2 regions of the Streptomyces sp. NPDC087263 genome follow, and region 2 is predicted to be linked to the other one. Evidence: riboswitches for the same ligand, from Rfam matches in the RefSeq annotation. Region 2 holds a riboswitch; the other holds the start of a gene.

Region 1 (7,436 bases), on a different contig from region 2:
GTCCGGCATGCCGCCCGCACTGGGGAAGCCCTCCAGGACCTCGATGGAGTCACGCCGGGCGATGTAGTCCTCGTGAGCGGCGCGATACGCGGCGGCCAGCTCGGGATCGCTCGCCAGCCGGTCCGTCATCTCCTTCATGACCCCGTTGGCCTCCAAGGTGCCGATCGCGGAGGCGGCACGCGGGCACGTGAGGTAGTACGTCGTCGGGAACGGCGTCCCGTCGGGAAGTCGGGGTGCCGTCTCCACCACGTCCGGCTGACCGCAGGGACAGCGGTGCGCGATCGCGCGCAACCCGCGCGGCGGTCGCCCCAGCTGCTGCTTGAAGGCCTCGACATCCGCGTCGGTCGGCTCGGTGCGCGGGGTGGGCGGCGGTGGCGTTTCCATGCCGTGAGTCACATGTCTTTCTGGTCAGTCAGTCAAACGGTCAGTCAGTCAAACGGTCAAACGGCCGGTCTGCCGCTTCAGTCAGCCGATCGGTCGGGCGGTCCGCCGGTGAACTGGCCGATCGGCCGATCGGTTCGTTCAGCGGCCGTCGGCGTCGGCTCTGTCCACGCCGTCCCACACGTTCGCGTACCAGGGACGGTCGGCCGCCCCCTGGTCGACACGGGACTGCTTCGCCGCGTCCGGGTCGATCACGATGTAGCCGGTCTCCCCCGGCATCACATAGTGCAGCCGGTCCCGGATCTGCTGCTCCGCGTACGCGTCGTCCTGCCAGCGCGCCTTGAGGTCACGCAACTGCTCGACCCGCGCGCGGGCCTGCTCCCGCTCCCGCACCAGGTCGGAGACCTCGGCGCGCTGGGACACGTACTGCCTTATGGGGTACGCGAGGGCCACCACCAGCGAGCACAGGACAAGGGCGAGGAGCGCCGCCCGCCCGGTGAGCCGCGAGCGGCGGGCCTGCCGCTTGGTCTGGGAGCGGTAGACCCGGGCCGCCGTCTGCTCGCCGAGCAGCTTCAGCCTGGTCGCGGTGGAGAACCGGTCCCGGTCCTTCACGGCCATGAGTCCCGCCTCCCCGATACGTCCCTGCCAGCACGTGCGTACGTCCCCGCACACGGTACGGGACCGAGTACGGGGACGTACGTACGACGCTTCCTACGAGGCCCGGCTCAGCCCTTGAAGCGGGGGAACGCGCTGCGGCCGGCGTACACCGCGGCGTCGTCGAGGATCTCCTCGATGCGCAGCAGCTGGTTGTACTTGGCGACGCGGTCCGAGCGGGCCGGGGCGCCGGTCTTGATCTGACCGCAGTTCACCGCGACGGCGAGGTCGGCGATGGTGGTGTCCTCGGTCTCGCCGGAGCGGTGGGACATCATGCACTTGAAGCCGTTGCGCTGCGCCATCTCGACGGCGTCCAGGGTCTCGGTCAGCGAGCCGATCTGGTTGACCTTGACGAGCAGGGCGTTCGCGGAGCCCTCCTCGATGCCGCGGGCCAGCCGCTCCGGGTTGGTGACGAAGAGGTCGTCGCCGACGATCTGGACCTTGTCGCCCAGCTTGTCGGTGATGACCTTCCAGCCGGCCCAGTCGTCCTCGTACAGCGGGTCCTCGATGGAGACCAGCGGGTACGCGGCGACGAGCTCCTCGTAGTACTCGGTCATCTCGGCGGCCGAGCGGGACTTGCCCTCGAACTCGTACTTGCCGTCCTTGTAGAACTCGGACGCGGCGACGTCGAGCGCGAGCCCGATCTGCTCGCCGGGGATGTAACCGGCCTGCTTGATGGCCTCGATGATGAGGTCGAGCGCGGCGCGGTTGGACTCCAGGTTCGGGGCGAAGCCGCCCTCGTCGCCGAGGCCGGTGGACAGGCCCTTGGTCTTCAGCACCTTCTTGAGGGTGTGGTAGACCTCGGCGCCCCAGCGCAGCGCCTCGGAGAAGGACTCCGCGCCGATCGGGGCGATCATGAACTCCTGGATGTCCACGTTCGAGTCGGCGTGCGACCCACCGTTCAGGATGTTCATCATCGGAACGGGCAGCAGGTGCGCGTTCGGGCCGCCCAGGTAGCGGAAGAGGGGCAGGTCGCTGGCCTCGGAGGCGGCGTGCGCGACGGCGAGGGAGACGCCGAGAATGGCGTTGGCGCCGAGCGAGCCCTTGTTGTCGGTGGCGTCCAGGTCGAACATCGCCTGGTCGATCAGGCGCTGCTCGGTGGCGTCGTAACCGACGAGCTCCGGGCCGATCTGCTCGATGACGGCGAGGACGGCCTTCTCGACACCCTTGCCGCCGTAACGGTTGGGGTCACCGTCACGCAGCTCGATGGCCTCGAAGGCTCCGGTGGAGGCGCCGGACGGGACGGCGGCACGACCGGTGCTGCCGTCATCGAGGCCGACCTCGACCTCGACGGTGGGGTTCCCTCGCGAGTCGAGGATTTCCCGGGCTACGACGACGTCGATGGACGGCACGAGCATCTCCTTCAGAATGTGACGCGGGTACGCGGGACTGTGGCAGCCCCGCGTAGATGAGCCTAACCGGCTCCGAGGGATCGGCCAGCCGGTCTACCCCCTCTTGTGCAGAACTGAGAGCACATATTGTTCCCGAACGGAACAAAAAGGCGGGGAAGAGGGTGACGATGGCGGGACCGGTGCCGGAAATGAAAAGCCCCGCCCCGGTGCGTACGGGGGAACACGCACCGGAGCGGGGAGCCCGTGGGGGACGGGGGTGACCCACACGAGGCCTTCAGTATGGAGACCACGTATGGGAGCGGGCTGTGGTTCAACTGCGAGCTACCTGTCAGTCGCCGGCCGACCGCCGTCGGCCGACGACCCCGGCCGTCAGCTGAGGTGCAGCTGCTGACCCGGGTAGATGAAGTCCGCGTCGTCGATGATGTCCTTGTTCAGCTCGAACAGCTTCTGCCAGCCGCCCTTGACGTTCTTCGCCTCGGCGATCTCGCTGAGGGTGTCGTCCTTCTTCACCTTGTACTCGCCGTCACCCTTCTTGACCGTCTTACCGGTCGGGGTCTCGACGGTCTCCTTCTTGGCGGTCTCCCGCTCCGAGGAGCGCGAGGCACGCTGCTCGTCGGTCCCCGAGCTCGGTGCACTCGGCGTGCTCGGCGTGCTCGGCGTGCTCGGCTGCGAAGGGGTGGTGCTGCCGGCGTCGTTCGCGGCGTTCGACAGGCCCGTGCCGCAGGTCGGCCAGGCGCCCTTGCCCTGAGCGGCGAGAACCTTCTCGGCGACGGATATCTGCTGGGACTTGGAGGCCTGGTCGGCGGAGGAGGCGTACGAGCTGCCGCCGTACGCGGACCAGGTGGAGGAGGAGAACTGCAGGCCGCCGTAGTAGCCGTTGCCGGTGTTGATGGACCAGTTGCCACCGGACTCGCACTGGGCGACGGTGTCCCACTCGGAGGTGGTGGCGGCGGAGGCGGTGCCGGCCGCCATCAGCGGAGCGGCGACGGCGACGCCGGTCACTCCGGCGAGCGTGGCGATACGGGTGACCTTGGACGGGCGACGGTGCTTGCCCTTGCACGAACGCAGCATGAAGTGATCCCCTCACCGACGCCTACGAGGTGAGCTGTCGGGTTCGGGCGGGTGAGTGCCCGGTCGCGCACCCTTCGGTGCACGGCTTCACCCCAAGCCACTCCCGGTCAACTACCGGGCGCGGCGCTTACCTTGGGTCCCCCGCTCCTGCCTACGGCGCTTGACGCGACGACTGTTCCCGTACGGCCGCTGGCAGGATTCGGCGTTGCGACCGTCGGGGCTCACTGTGGCGAGCGGTCACGACCGTAGGCAGGCGATCGGCGGAATATCAAAGACGATCAGGGGGTCTGAGATCCATCTCTCATTCTCACCAAACTGGACATTCCATGGCGAACCATGACGCGAACTCCCGCTGCTTTTCACCCTATTCAGCACCAACTGCCAGGCTCTGACCGGGGAGGATGAGGTCCGCGTCGGCGCCGACCGTCTCCTTGTTCTCGTCGTACAGCTGGGTCCATCCGCCGTCGAGGCCAAGGGCGTCGGCGATGACCGAGAGGCTGTCGCCGGCCTGGACGACATAGGAGCCGTCGACGACGGTGCGGGCCGTGTCGGAGTCACGTGAGGCGTGCCGCCCAGAGGCGGCGTCGTCCGTACCGCCGTCGGTCGCACCCTCGGTGGCGGTGTCACCACGGTGACGCCCGGCGGTCGCCTCGTCCTCGGGCGCACTCGAAGAATCGTCGGCCTGGGCGGACTTGTCCGATTCATCACTGTTCGTGGCGCTTGGGTCGGCGCTCGCGCTCGCGCTCGCCTCCGGAGCGCCGGAGTTGGTGGAGCTTCCGGTGTCCTCGGTTGCGTCCGCGGAGGGCGAGGCGGACGGGGAGGCGGACGGGGAGGCGGACGGGGAGGGACTGGCCGATGCGGACGGGTCCGCGGAACCGGGCGTGGCCGACGGCGAGTCGGCCGCCACGCCCGTGTCGACCTCCACCGAGGCGGAGTCCTTGCTGAGCCCGGAGAGGGGTCCGCAGGTGGGCCAGGCGACAAGCCCCCGGCCGTCGAGGATCTTCTCGGCGACGGCTATCTGCTGCGAGCGGCTGGCCTGGTCGGCGCTCGGGGCGTACTCGAGGCCGCCGTAGTTCTCCCAGTCCCACTGGGTCACATGCAGCCCGCCGTAGTACCCGTCACCGGCGTTGTCGCTCCAGGCGGCACCCGTCTCGCACTCCGCGACGCGGTCCCAAGTAGTGGTGTCGGCCGCGCTCGCACTCGCGGCACCGAGCAACGGGATCGCGATCGCCGATCCGGTCACTCCTGCCGCAACAAGGAGAGCCGGGGCCTGACGGGGGCGACGATGGCGGCCGTTCCCGGAGAGCATGCGGAAGCCCTTTCATGTGACAGCAGGTGACTACAGCGACATACGGCGACGCCAGCCGACGTCTGCGACGCATGATCCGCGCTGTTCGTCGAACGTATCCGCACGCGAACGCTTGTCACAAGTCGATGCAGCGTAGATCACGTGAAGATCACAATGTTGATAGATCGTCAGCTTTCCGCAACCCCCGAACCGCCTCAGGCCCGCTCGGCGGACAACTGGAGCGGAGCCGTGAACTCCACTGGAACCGTACGCAATCCATGCATAATGAGCCCACCGCGTCGGTGCAAATCGGCGGAATCCCTTGCGAGTTGGAGGCCGGGAGGCGGGTGGTCCGGCCTCCCCGGCGCAGGGAGGCGGGGTACGCCGAATTCGGTGAGGTATGCAGGGCCACGGAGTGTCACGAAACGAGTCGGCCGCAGACCCGGCACTGGGTTTGGCTACTGCCGCGCCCACGTGCCCTCAGCGGCCACACTGCGGACCACGGACGCCGGGGCGGCAAGGCATGGGCGCACCAGTTGAAGGGAAATTGCACAATTCGGCGATCTCACCCGCGCAACACGGCGCCCGGTACCGTCAGCCCGTGAACGCCCCCCATAACAAACCCGAACTCTTCACCTGGGAGTTCGCCACCGACCCCTACCCTGCCTACGCGTGGCTCCGCGAGCATTCGCCCGTGCACCAAACCACGCTCCCCAGTGGGGTGGAGGCCTGGCTGATCACCCGGTACGCGGACGCCAAGGAGGCTCTCGCCGACCAGCGGCTCTCGAAGAATCCCGCCCACCATTCCGAAGACGCCCACGGCAAGAGCAAGACGGGCATCCCCGGCGAGCGCAGCGCCAACCTCATGACCCATCTGCTCAACATCGACCCGCCGGACCACACGCGGCTCCGCCGACTCGTCTCCAAGGCGTTCACACCCCGCCGGGTGGCCGAATTCGAGCCCAGAGTCCAAGAGTTGACCGACCAGCTCATCGATCAGTTTGCGCATACCGGAAGCGCCGACCTCATCCACGAGTTCGCCTTCCCCCTCCCCATCTACGCCATCTGCGACCTACTCGGCGTCCCCCGCGAGGACCAGGACGACTTCCGGGACTGGGCGGGGATGATGATCCGGCACGGCGGTGGGCCCAGGGGCGGTGTCGGGCGGTCCGTGAAGAAGATGCGCAGCTATCTCGCCGAGCTGATCCAGCGCAAGCGGGAGGCGCTCTCGGACACCCCCGGCCCCGGCGAAGACCTCATTTCCGGGCTCATCCGCGCCTCCGACCACGGCGAGCACCTCACCGAGAACGAAGCAGCAGCCATGTGTTTCGTCCTCCTGTTCGCAGGTTTCGAAACGACATTGAACCTGATCGGCAACGGCACGTACGCGCTGCTGCGCAATCCGACACAGCGAGCACTACTACAGAAGTCGATCGAGCACGGAGATCAGGAACTGCTCGACACAGGCATCGAAGAACTCCTTCGTTACGACGGCGCGGTCGAACTCGCCACTTGGCGCTACGCAACCGAGCCCCTCACGATCGGCGGACAGAGAATCGCTTCCGGTGACCCCGTGCTCGTGGTCCTCGCCGCTGCCGACCGTGACCCGGCTCGTTTCCACGAGCCGGACACACTCGACCTCTCCCGCCGGGACAACCAGCACCTCGGATACGGACATGGCATCCACTACTGCATCGGCGCACCGCTCGCCCGCCTCGAAGGCCGCACCGCGCTGGCCACCTTGCTGCGCCGTCTACCCGATCTTCAGCTTGCCGCCGACCCCGCGGACTTGCGCTGGCGTGGCGGCCTGATCATGCGCGGACTGCGGAACCTTCCTGTGGAGTTCACGTCTGCCTGACGCAGGCTGACCAGCCCGGCTCGGAACAGCGGAAGAGTACGGAAGCGGTACGCACGGGGGCAGGAGGCTTGGGCGAGCGCCCTCAGCCAACGGTACTCAGCGATCCCCTCTCGGTCTCTCACCCTCTTCACCCCGAGCTGTCCGGAAATCACCTGCTGTTTGACTTCGTGGCTCGGCAAGTCCCTACAGTCGCGAAGTGGACCCCGAAATACTCAGATCCAGCTTCGCGGTCGTCGAGAGACGGGCCGAGTTCGCGGTCAAGTACTTCTACTCGCATCTGTTCCGGCACAACCCGGACGTACGCGGGCTGTTTCCGCTGGACTTTCCGGAGGACATGGAGCGGCAGCGGGACCGGCTGTTCGCGGCGCTGACGTATGTGATGGAGCGGCTGGGGGATCCGGCACTGCCGGGATACCTGCGGGAGTTGGGGCGGGATCACCGGAAGTACCTGGCGGAGCCGGACCATTACGCCGCCGTGGGGGCCAGTCTGATCGCCGCGTTCACCTTCGTCGCCGGGTCGGCGTGGAACACAGAGGTCGAGAAGGCGTGGGCCGAGGCGTACGGGGCGATCGCCAATGTCATGCTCCAGGGCGCCTGGGAGTCGCAGCAGGACGGTGAACCGCCCTGGTGGGACGCCGAAGTCGTGGCCCGGACCCGGCACGGTGACGATCTCGCCGTACTGACCCTGCGGCCCGACCGGCGGCTGCGCTTCTCCCCCGGCCAGTACGTCAGCGTCAACACCCCGCATCTGCCGGGCATCTGGCGGCCGTACTCGCTGGGCAACGCGCCCCGCGCCGACCACACCGTCGACCTGCACATCAGCCGGGTCGAG
Region 2 (7,436 bases):
CGCCCCCCCCCCCCCCCCGGGGGGGGGGGGGGGGGGCCCCCCCCCCCCGCCCCCCCCCCACCACCCCTCGACCATTCCTGCATCACGTCCCGGCTCAGGCCACCGCGTCGATCCATGTCCTGATGTCGTCCGGCGAGAGCGTCCCCTTGGCCGCCACATGATCCCCGGAGGACTCGCCGCGCAACCGCCGCCCGATCCACGGGACCAGGTATTCGCGCGCCCAGTGGATGTTGTCGCGCCGGACCTCGAGCGTGCCGCGCGGTGGGAGCGGCGGCCACGGCTGGTCAGGGTCGGCCGGCACTTCGAGGCCGAGGACCTGGCCGGCCCGGAGCGCGACGCGGGTGTGGCCCTCGGGTGACAGGTGGAGGCGGTCGCCGTCCCAGGCGCGGCGGTCCTGAATCGTCTTCAGGGACCACAGGTCCAGGACAGGGCAGCCGTACCTGTCGGCGATGGCCCGTAGGTGCCCGTTGTACGTGGCGATCTTGCCGCGCATGTGTTTCAGCACGGGCACGCCACGGGTGTCGAACCCGGTCGTCACCAGGACGGTGCCGACGACGGAGGTGAGGTCGGCGACCGCGCGCTCGAAGCGCTCCGCGACCTCGTCGGGGTCGACGCCGGGCCGGATGATGTCGTTGCCGCCCGCGCAGAAGGAGACCAGGTCCGGCGCCAGCTCCTTCGCCCGCGAAAGCTGGTGCTCGATGATCTGGTCGAGCAGTTTGCCGCGGACGGCGAGATTGGTGTAGGTGAAGTCGCCCTCGGGGCGCCGGTCCGCGAGCAGTACCGCGAACCGGTCCGCCCAACCGACAAAGGCCCCGTCAGGCCCGGGGTCGCCGACGCCCTCGGTGAAGCTGTCCCCCACCGCTACGTACGACCCGATCACTGATCTGTTGCCACTCTTCGAATCGTCTGCCACAACAACCCATGATTCACCTTCGAGTGTGACCTACGCGACCGTATTATGGGGTTGACGGGTGGTGACATAAGCCACGCATAAAGTCTGGGTCAAGCTCGGAATAAGGGCCCACCAGGGGTAGTTGAACAGCCACCGCGTCTGGAAGGGAATGCCCGAGGGCGCGACATCCTGAGCACGAAACGCCGAAGGCCGGACCCTGGGGATCGTGGGGTCCGGCCTTCGGCGGCGAGCGAGAGACGTCAGCCGACGGTGACACCGTGGGAGCGCAGGTACGCAACCGGGTCCACGTCCGAGCCGTAGTCCGGCGTCGTGCGGATCTCGAAGTGCAGGTGCGGTCCGGTGACGTTGCCGGTCGCCCCGGAGAGGCCGATCTGCTGCCCCTCGGTCACGGTCTGGCCCGCCGAGACGGAGAGGGAGGAGAGGTGGGCGTACTGCGAGTACTGGCCGTCGGCGTGCTGGATGACGACCTGGTTACCGTACGCGCCACCCCAGCCCGCCGAGACGACGGTGCCCGCGGCGACGGACTTGACGGTGGTGCCGGTCGGGACCACGAAGTCCACGCCCGTGTGGTAGCCGCTGGACCACATGCTGCCGGCGACCTTGTAGCCGGTGCCGATGGTCGCGCCCTCAACCGGCAGCGCGTAACCGGAACTGCTGCTGGAGGCCGCGGTGTCGTCGGCCTTGGCCGTGGGCTCGGCCGCCGTCTTGGCGGACGACTCGGACGCCTTCGAGGACTTCGTCGACTTGGACGACTTGGTCGCGCTACTCGACGCGGCGGCCTTCTTGCCGATCGTCAGCTTCAGACCCGGGTGGATGAGCGCGGGGTCCTCGCCGACAGCCTTGCGGTTGTCCGAGTACAGCTTCTTCCAGCCGCCACTGACGCTCTGATCGCCGGCGATCTTCGAGAGGGAGTCACCGGCCTTTACCGCATAGGTCTTCGTCGCGGTCTTCTCGGCCGCGGCGGGAGCGGAAGTGGCGGCCTTTTCGGCAGCCGTGGCAGCCTTTTCCGACGCCGTGGAAACAGTGGAAGCCGTGGAAGCCGAGGTCGCGGCATGGGCCCCGGTGGCTCCCATGAGCGGCAGCGCGAGCGCGGCGCCACCCGTTCCGGCCACGGCGATCGAGCGCGTGAAACGCTGGGACTTGGGACGGCGGTGCTTACCCTTCGCGGGCATGACGAATTCCTCTCCGGCGCCTGCGAGGTGAGCTGTCGGGTGCGGGCTGGAGATGCCCGGCCGCGCTGCTGCGCGGCTATACCCCTAGCCGTTCCGGAGACCGGAACAGGCGTCTTACCTGTGGGTCCCCCGCTCCTGCCACATACGGGTGAGTGTGCGGATTCCGGTCGGCGGCAGGATTGGGCGTCCGTCCGGATTGAGGGTGAACGTAAGCTAAATAAGACCGCGTCGACAAGCATGTGGATTTTCTGCGCCTGCGCCACCCTTGATCCACGCCGGAATTACCGTCACCCTCCGTCGACGGAGGGCCTTTCCGGCCCGGCAATTCACCAGAGAATCCGGGCAGGTTGACAAAGAGGCGCCGCAACACATCGTCACGAATATGACGCTGCTCACGCACGTTGACCCAGGATGCCTTATTACAGGGCCAGTTGTAATGAAACAGCTAATCCGGACAGAACAGCCAGATGCGACGCAGTCGGATAACTACCGCATCATCGTCCGCACCGATCTCCCCCATCGAGCCTCCATAGATGCGGACAGACAGGAATAAATCCTCACACCATCGCGCACCCGGCAGTTCCGGAGGCGACGGCCCGCACCTGCGAAGACAACGCCTGTGGACAACTCATTGCCCCAGGAACCCATGTCGTATCGTCGAGAGCGCAACGTCCGTCGGCGGGCGACGCCGAGCAGCGCCGACGGCTGACCGGGAGGAGCCCCCGTGACACAGCAGGTCCCGTCGACCGAACCCGAGCTGACCGCTGTGCGCAACTTCCGGGACGTGGGCGGCCTGCCCACCGTGGACGGCCGTCGGGTGAAGTACGGGGTGCTGTTCCGCAGCGGACATCTCGCGCATGCCACGGAGGACGACGCCGCGTTCCTCGCCTCCCTCGGCCTGCACACGATCTTCGACTTCCGCAACGCTTCGGACCAGAAGCTGGAGGGTCCGGACGTCGAGCTGCCGGGCGTGCGCAACGTGAATCTGCCGCTGACCGACCCGGCCGACGGCTCCGAGTTCTGGAAGATGGTCCGCGACGGCGATCTCGAACAGCTGCGCACGCTCCTCGCGGACGGCAAGGCGGCGAACCGGATGATCAACTCCTACCGCGCCATCGTCAAGGAGCGCACCGCCGAGCATTCCCAAGTGCTGCACTCGATGGCCGAGGACAGTGTGCCCGCGCTGATGCACTGCGCCGCGGGCAAGGACCGCGCCGGCCTCTCCATAGCCGTGACACTCCTGGCCGTCGGCGTCGAGCGCGAGGCCATCGTGGCCGACTACCTGGAGTCGAACGCCCTGCACCGTCGCTACAAGGTCCACCGCAGCAGCTCCTCCGCGTCGGCGTACTCCCCGGAGGTCATGGAGCTGCTCAGCCCGCTGTTCGACGCCCGCGCCGAGTACCTGACCGCGGCCTTCGAGACGATCGAGGAGACCTGGGGCAGCGTCGACGTGTACCTGGAGCGGGGCCTTGGGCTCACCCCGGAGCTGCGGGCCGGGCTGCGCGAGCGGCTCCTCGACTGACACGGCACAGGTCTCCCGGTCCCGGCCGACGGGTGCCTACTGGTTCTGTGCGCCCAGCGTGAACAGCAGGTAGACGAAGGCCGCGAAGAGGTGGCCGACGGCGACGTAGATGATCAGCCGTACCCACAGTGCGCGGGGGAGCTTGTCGTCCATGGAGCGGCGCGGGCCGGATTCCGTGGGATCGGTCATGGCGTCTTCTCTCCCAGGGTCGGGTGGTCGGTCGCCGGGCCGAGGCACAGCGCGGCGGTGGGGCTCTGTAGCAGGGTGTGTACGAAGAGCAGCTCGGCGCCGTCCCGGTCGGCGGCGGCGATACGGTGCGGGGTGAGCGAGTCGAAGTGCGCGCTGTCCCCCGGGGCGAGCACATGCGCGCGGTCACCGAGGCGCAGCCGCAGTCGCCCCCTCAGGACGTGGAGCCACTCCTCACCGGGGTGGACGCGCACGATGTCGCCCTGCGAGCCGTACGGGACGTGCACGCGCAGGGCCTGCATCCCGCGGCCCGAGCCGCCCGCCTGCCAGTAGGTCCAGCCGCCCGCCGCGGTCGGCTCCATGTCGGCGGCGCGCACCACGGCGTCCCGCTCGGGGACCGTCTCGCCGAGCAGCTCGGAGACGGTCGTACCGTAGATACGAGCGAGTGCGAGCAGCATCGGCAGCGAGGGCTGGCGCTGCCCGGTCTCCAGGCGCGAGAGGTGGGCGGGCGAGAGCCCGGCGGCACGGGCCGCGGACTCCAGGGTCAGGGAGGCCCGGCGGCGCAGCCCACGCAGCTGGGGTGCGACGACGTGCAGCTCGTCGGCGGCTCCCTGCGGGGAAGGGTTCATACCCTCGGCGGTGCTCATGCCTCCATTGAGCCCGAGCCTTACCTCTGGGGCAAACTTCTTGCCCCAGAGGCAAAAGTCAAACGGTTCGGCACCCCTGCGGTCTCAGCAACCGCTCCGTCACCGGTTCGCCACCGCCTGCTTCACCAGGGTCTTCCCGAAGTCCCACATCAGCCCGCCCCCGCCGTGCGCGTCGTCCATCACGGCCGTGAAGGCATCCACGAAGCGGTCCACGTCCCCCTCATCGATGACCAGCGGCGGGATCAGCTTGATCACCTCCAGATGGTCACCGGAGACCTGGGTGAGGATGCGGTGCCGTTGCAGCAGCGGCACGACCACCATCTGGGCGAACAACCCCTTGCGCGCGGCTTGCAGCATCGTCCAACGACTGCGCAGCTTCAGCGACTTGGGCCGCCCGAACTCGATGCCGATCATCAGCCCCCGGCCGCGTACGTCACTCAGCAGCTCGTACTTGTCCACGAGCGCCGCAAGCCGGGACTTCAACTGCTCTCCCGTGGCACGGGCGTTGGCCACGATCTGCTCGTTCTCCATGACCGAGAGCACGGCAAGGCCTGCCGCCATGGCCTGCGCGTTCGACCCGAAGCTCGCCGAGTGCACCAGGACCCGGTCGATCGACGAGTAGACCTTCTTGAAGATCCAGTCCTTGCCCAGCGTGGCGCCGACCGGCACATAGCCGCCCGACAACGCCTTGGCCACACACACCAGGTCCGGTTCCACACCCTCCTCGTGCTGATAGGCGTAGAAGTCCCCGGTCCGCCCCAGGCCCGTCTGCACCTCGTCGACGATGAGCAGCGCCTTGTGTTTGTGCAGCAACTCCTGGGCGGCGCGCAGATATCCGGGCGGTGTCTCGTGCACCCCCTTGCCCTGGATGGGTTCGACGATGAGCGCGGCGACGTCGCCCTTCTTCAACTCCCGTTCCAGGGCGTCGAGATCACCGAGCGGGACGGCCGTGTCGGGGAGCAAGGGCGCGAAGCCGTCGCGGAAACCGTCCTCGCCGTTCACGGACAGCGACCCGGTGGTCAGCCCGTGGAAGGCGTGCGGGCAGTACAGGATCCGCGGTTTCCCGGTCGCGTACCGGGCGAACTTCAGCGCGGTCTCGACAGCCTCCGTGCCGCTGTTGCCGAAGAACACCCGGTCCAGGTGCGGACTGTGGACGAGCAGCCGCTCCGCGAGCAGCCCGGGCAGCGGCTGGCAGTCGAAGCGGGTGAGGTCGGCGAGCGAGGCGTCGAGGACGTCGTGCAGTGCCTGGCGGACCACGGGGTGATGGCGGCCCAGGCCCATCACCCCGAACCCGGCGAGCATGTCCAGGTAGTCCGCTCCGTCCGCGTCCCAGAAGTGGGCGCCCTCGGCCCGCTCGTACACCTTGTCGAAGCCGATGGTGTGCAGCATGCGCGGGAGCTGGTGGTTCAGGTACTTGGTGTGCAGCTCGTAGCGCTCGGCTCCGCGTTCGGCGAGCAGCGCGCCGAGGTCGAACTCAGGCTTCGCGGAAGGGGACTTCACCGAGTTCGACTTCTCGGAAGAGGGCTTCCCCGAGGAGGAGGTCTCCCCAGAAGGCGCCTTCCCTGAAGGGATGGTCATTCCTGTTTCTCCTTGGACAGCTCGTCCTTGACTGCCAGACCGGCGCTGATCCGCCCGGCGATCTCGACCGGCGTGAGACCTATGTCGGCCAGCACCTCACCACGCTTGGCATGCGCGAGGAACTGCTCCGGAATGCCGAACCGCCGTACGGGTACGTCGACGTCCGCGTCCCCGAATGCCAGCGCGACCGCCGCGCCGACACCGGCCGCCCGGCTGTTGTCCTCGACGACGGCCACCATGCGGTGCTCGGCGGCGAGTCCAGGCAACGAGGGGTCGACCGGCTTGACCCAGCGCGGGTCGACGACGGTGCAGCCGATACCGCGGGCTTCGAGCAGTTCGGCGGCCTGGAGGCAGACCGGTGCCATGACACCGACGGCCACCAGGAGCACCGACGGCCGGTCCCCCCGGTGCAGGACGTCCATGCCGCCCACGTGGTCGACGGCGGGAATCGCCGGCCCCACCGACTCCTTCGGGAACCGGATCAGCGTCGGCGCGTCGTCGACGGCGACCGCCTCCCGCAGCTGCGCCCGCAGTTGGTCGGCGTCGCGCGGCGCGGCGATCCGGAGCCCCGGCACGACCTGGAGGATCGACATGTCCCACATGCCGTTGTGCGAGGCGCCGTCCACGCCCGTGACGCCCGCCCGGTCAAGCACGAAGGTGACACCGCACCGGTGCAGTGCCACGTCCATCAGTAGCTGGTCGAAGGCACGGTTGAGGAAGGTGGCGTAGACGGCGACGACGGGATGCAGGCCGCCGGTAGCCAGCCCTGCCGCGGACACCGCGGCATGCTGCTCGGCGATGCCGACGTCCCACACCCGGTCGGGGAACTTCTCGGCGAACTTGCCGAGCCCCACCGGATGCAGCATGGCCGCCGTGATCGCCACGACGTCCTCGCGCTCCGCCCCGATCCTGACGATCTCGTCGCCGAACACGGAGGTCCAGGAAGGCCCGTTGGCGGGCGCGAGGGGCTCGCAGGTGAGCGGGTCCATCACGCCGACCGTGTGGAAGTGGTCCTCCTCGTGCGCGAGCGCGGGCTCGTATCCACGTCCTTTCTCCGTCAGGCAGTGGATCAGCACAGGCCCGTGGAAGCGTTTCGCACGCCGCAGCGCGGATTCCATGGCCCGCACGTCGTGCCCGTCGATCGGCCCGACGTACTTGAGCCCGAGATCCTCGAACATGCCCTGCGGCGCGAAGGCGTCCTTGAACCCCTTCTTCGCGCCGTGCAGCGACTCGTAGACGGTGTTCCCGATGACCGGCGTGCGCAGGAGTACGTCCTTGCCCCAAGCGAGGATCTGCTCGTAACTGTCCGTCGTCCGCAGGGTCGCCAGGTGATTGGCGAGACCGCCGATGGTCGGCGAGTACGAGCGCTCGTTGTCGTTGACGACGATGATCAGCGGCCGGTCCTTGGCGGCGGCGAT

The links. Region 2 has a riboswitch for cyclic di-AMP ahead of ACIPC1_RS22710 (peptidoglycan DD-metalloendopeptidase family protein). Riboswitches for the same ligand answer to the same signal wherever they lie in the genome.
Region 1: it holds a riboswitch for cyclic di-AMP, as region 2 does, so the genes downstream of both, ACIPC1_RS29275 (transglycosylase family protein) here and ACIPC1_RS22710 (peptidoglycan DD-metalloendopeptidase family protein) in region 2, are expected to answer to the same signal.

The regions. Positions count from the first base shown of each region.
Region 1 is NZ_JBIUYT010000009.1:391,748-399,183, reverse strand. It holds gene ACIPC1_RS29290 (DUF501 domain-containing protein) at 1-384, opposite strand, end outside; gene ACIPC1_RS29285 (septum formation initiator family protein) at 523-999, opposite strand; gene eno (phosphopyruvate hydratase) at 1,107-2,393, opposite strand; gene ACIPC1_RS29275 (transglycosylase family protein) at 2,757-3,458, opposite strand; cyclic di-AMP (ydaO/yuaA leader) riboswitch at 3,463-3,627, opposite strand; gene ACIPC1_RS29270 (transglycosylase family protein) at 3,823-4,767, opposite strand; gene ACIPC1_RS29265 (cytochrome P450) at 5,348-6,604, shown strand; gene ACIPC1_RS29260 (globin domain-containing protein) at 6,801-7,436, shown strand, end outside.
Region 2 is NZ_JBIUYT010000007.1:53-7,488, forward strand. It holds gene ACIPC1_RS22705 (SGNH/GDSL hydrolase family protein) at 95-880, opposite strand; gene ACIPC1_RS22710 (peptidoglycan DD-metalloendopeptidase family protein) at 1,153-2,085, opposite strand; cyclic di-AMP (ydaO/yuaA leader) riboswitch at 2,090-2,254, opposite strand; gene ACIPC1_RS22715 (tyrosine-protein phosphatase) at 2,810-3,607, shown strand; gene ACIPC1_RS22720 (DUF6126 family protein) at 3,644-3,760, opposite strand; gene ACIPC1_RS22725 (helix-turn-helix domain-containing protein) at 3,793-4,440, opposite strand; gene ACIPC1_RS22730 (aspartate aminotransferase family protein) at 4,540-6,018, opposite strand; gene dxs (1-deoxy-D-xylulose-5-phosphate synthase) at 6,015-7,436, opposite strand, start outside.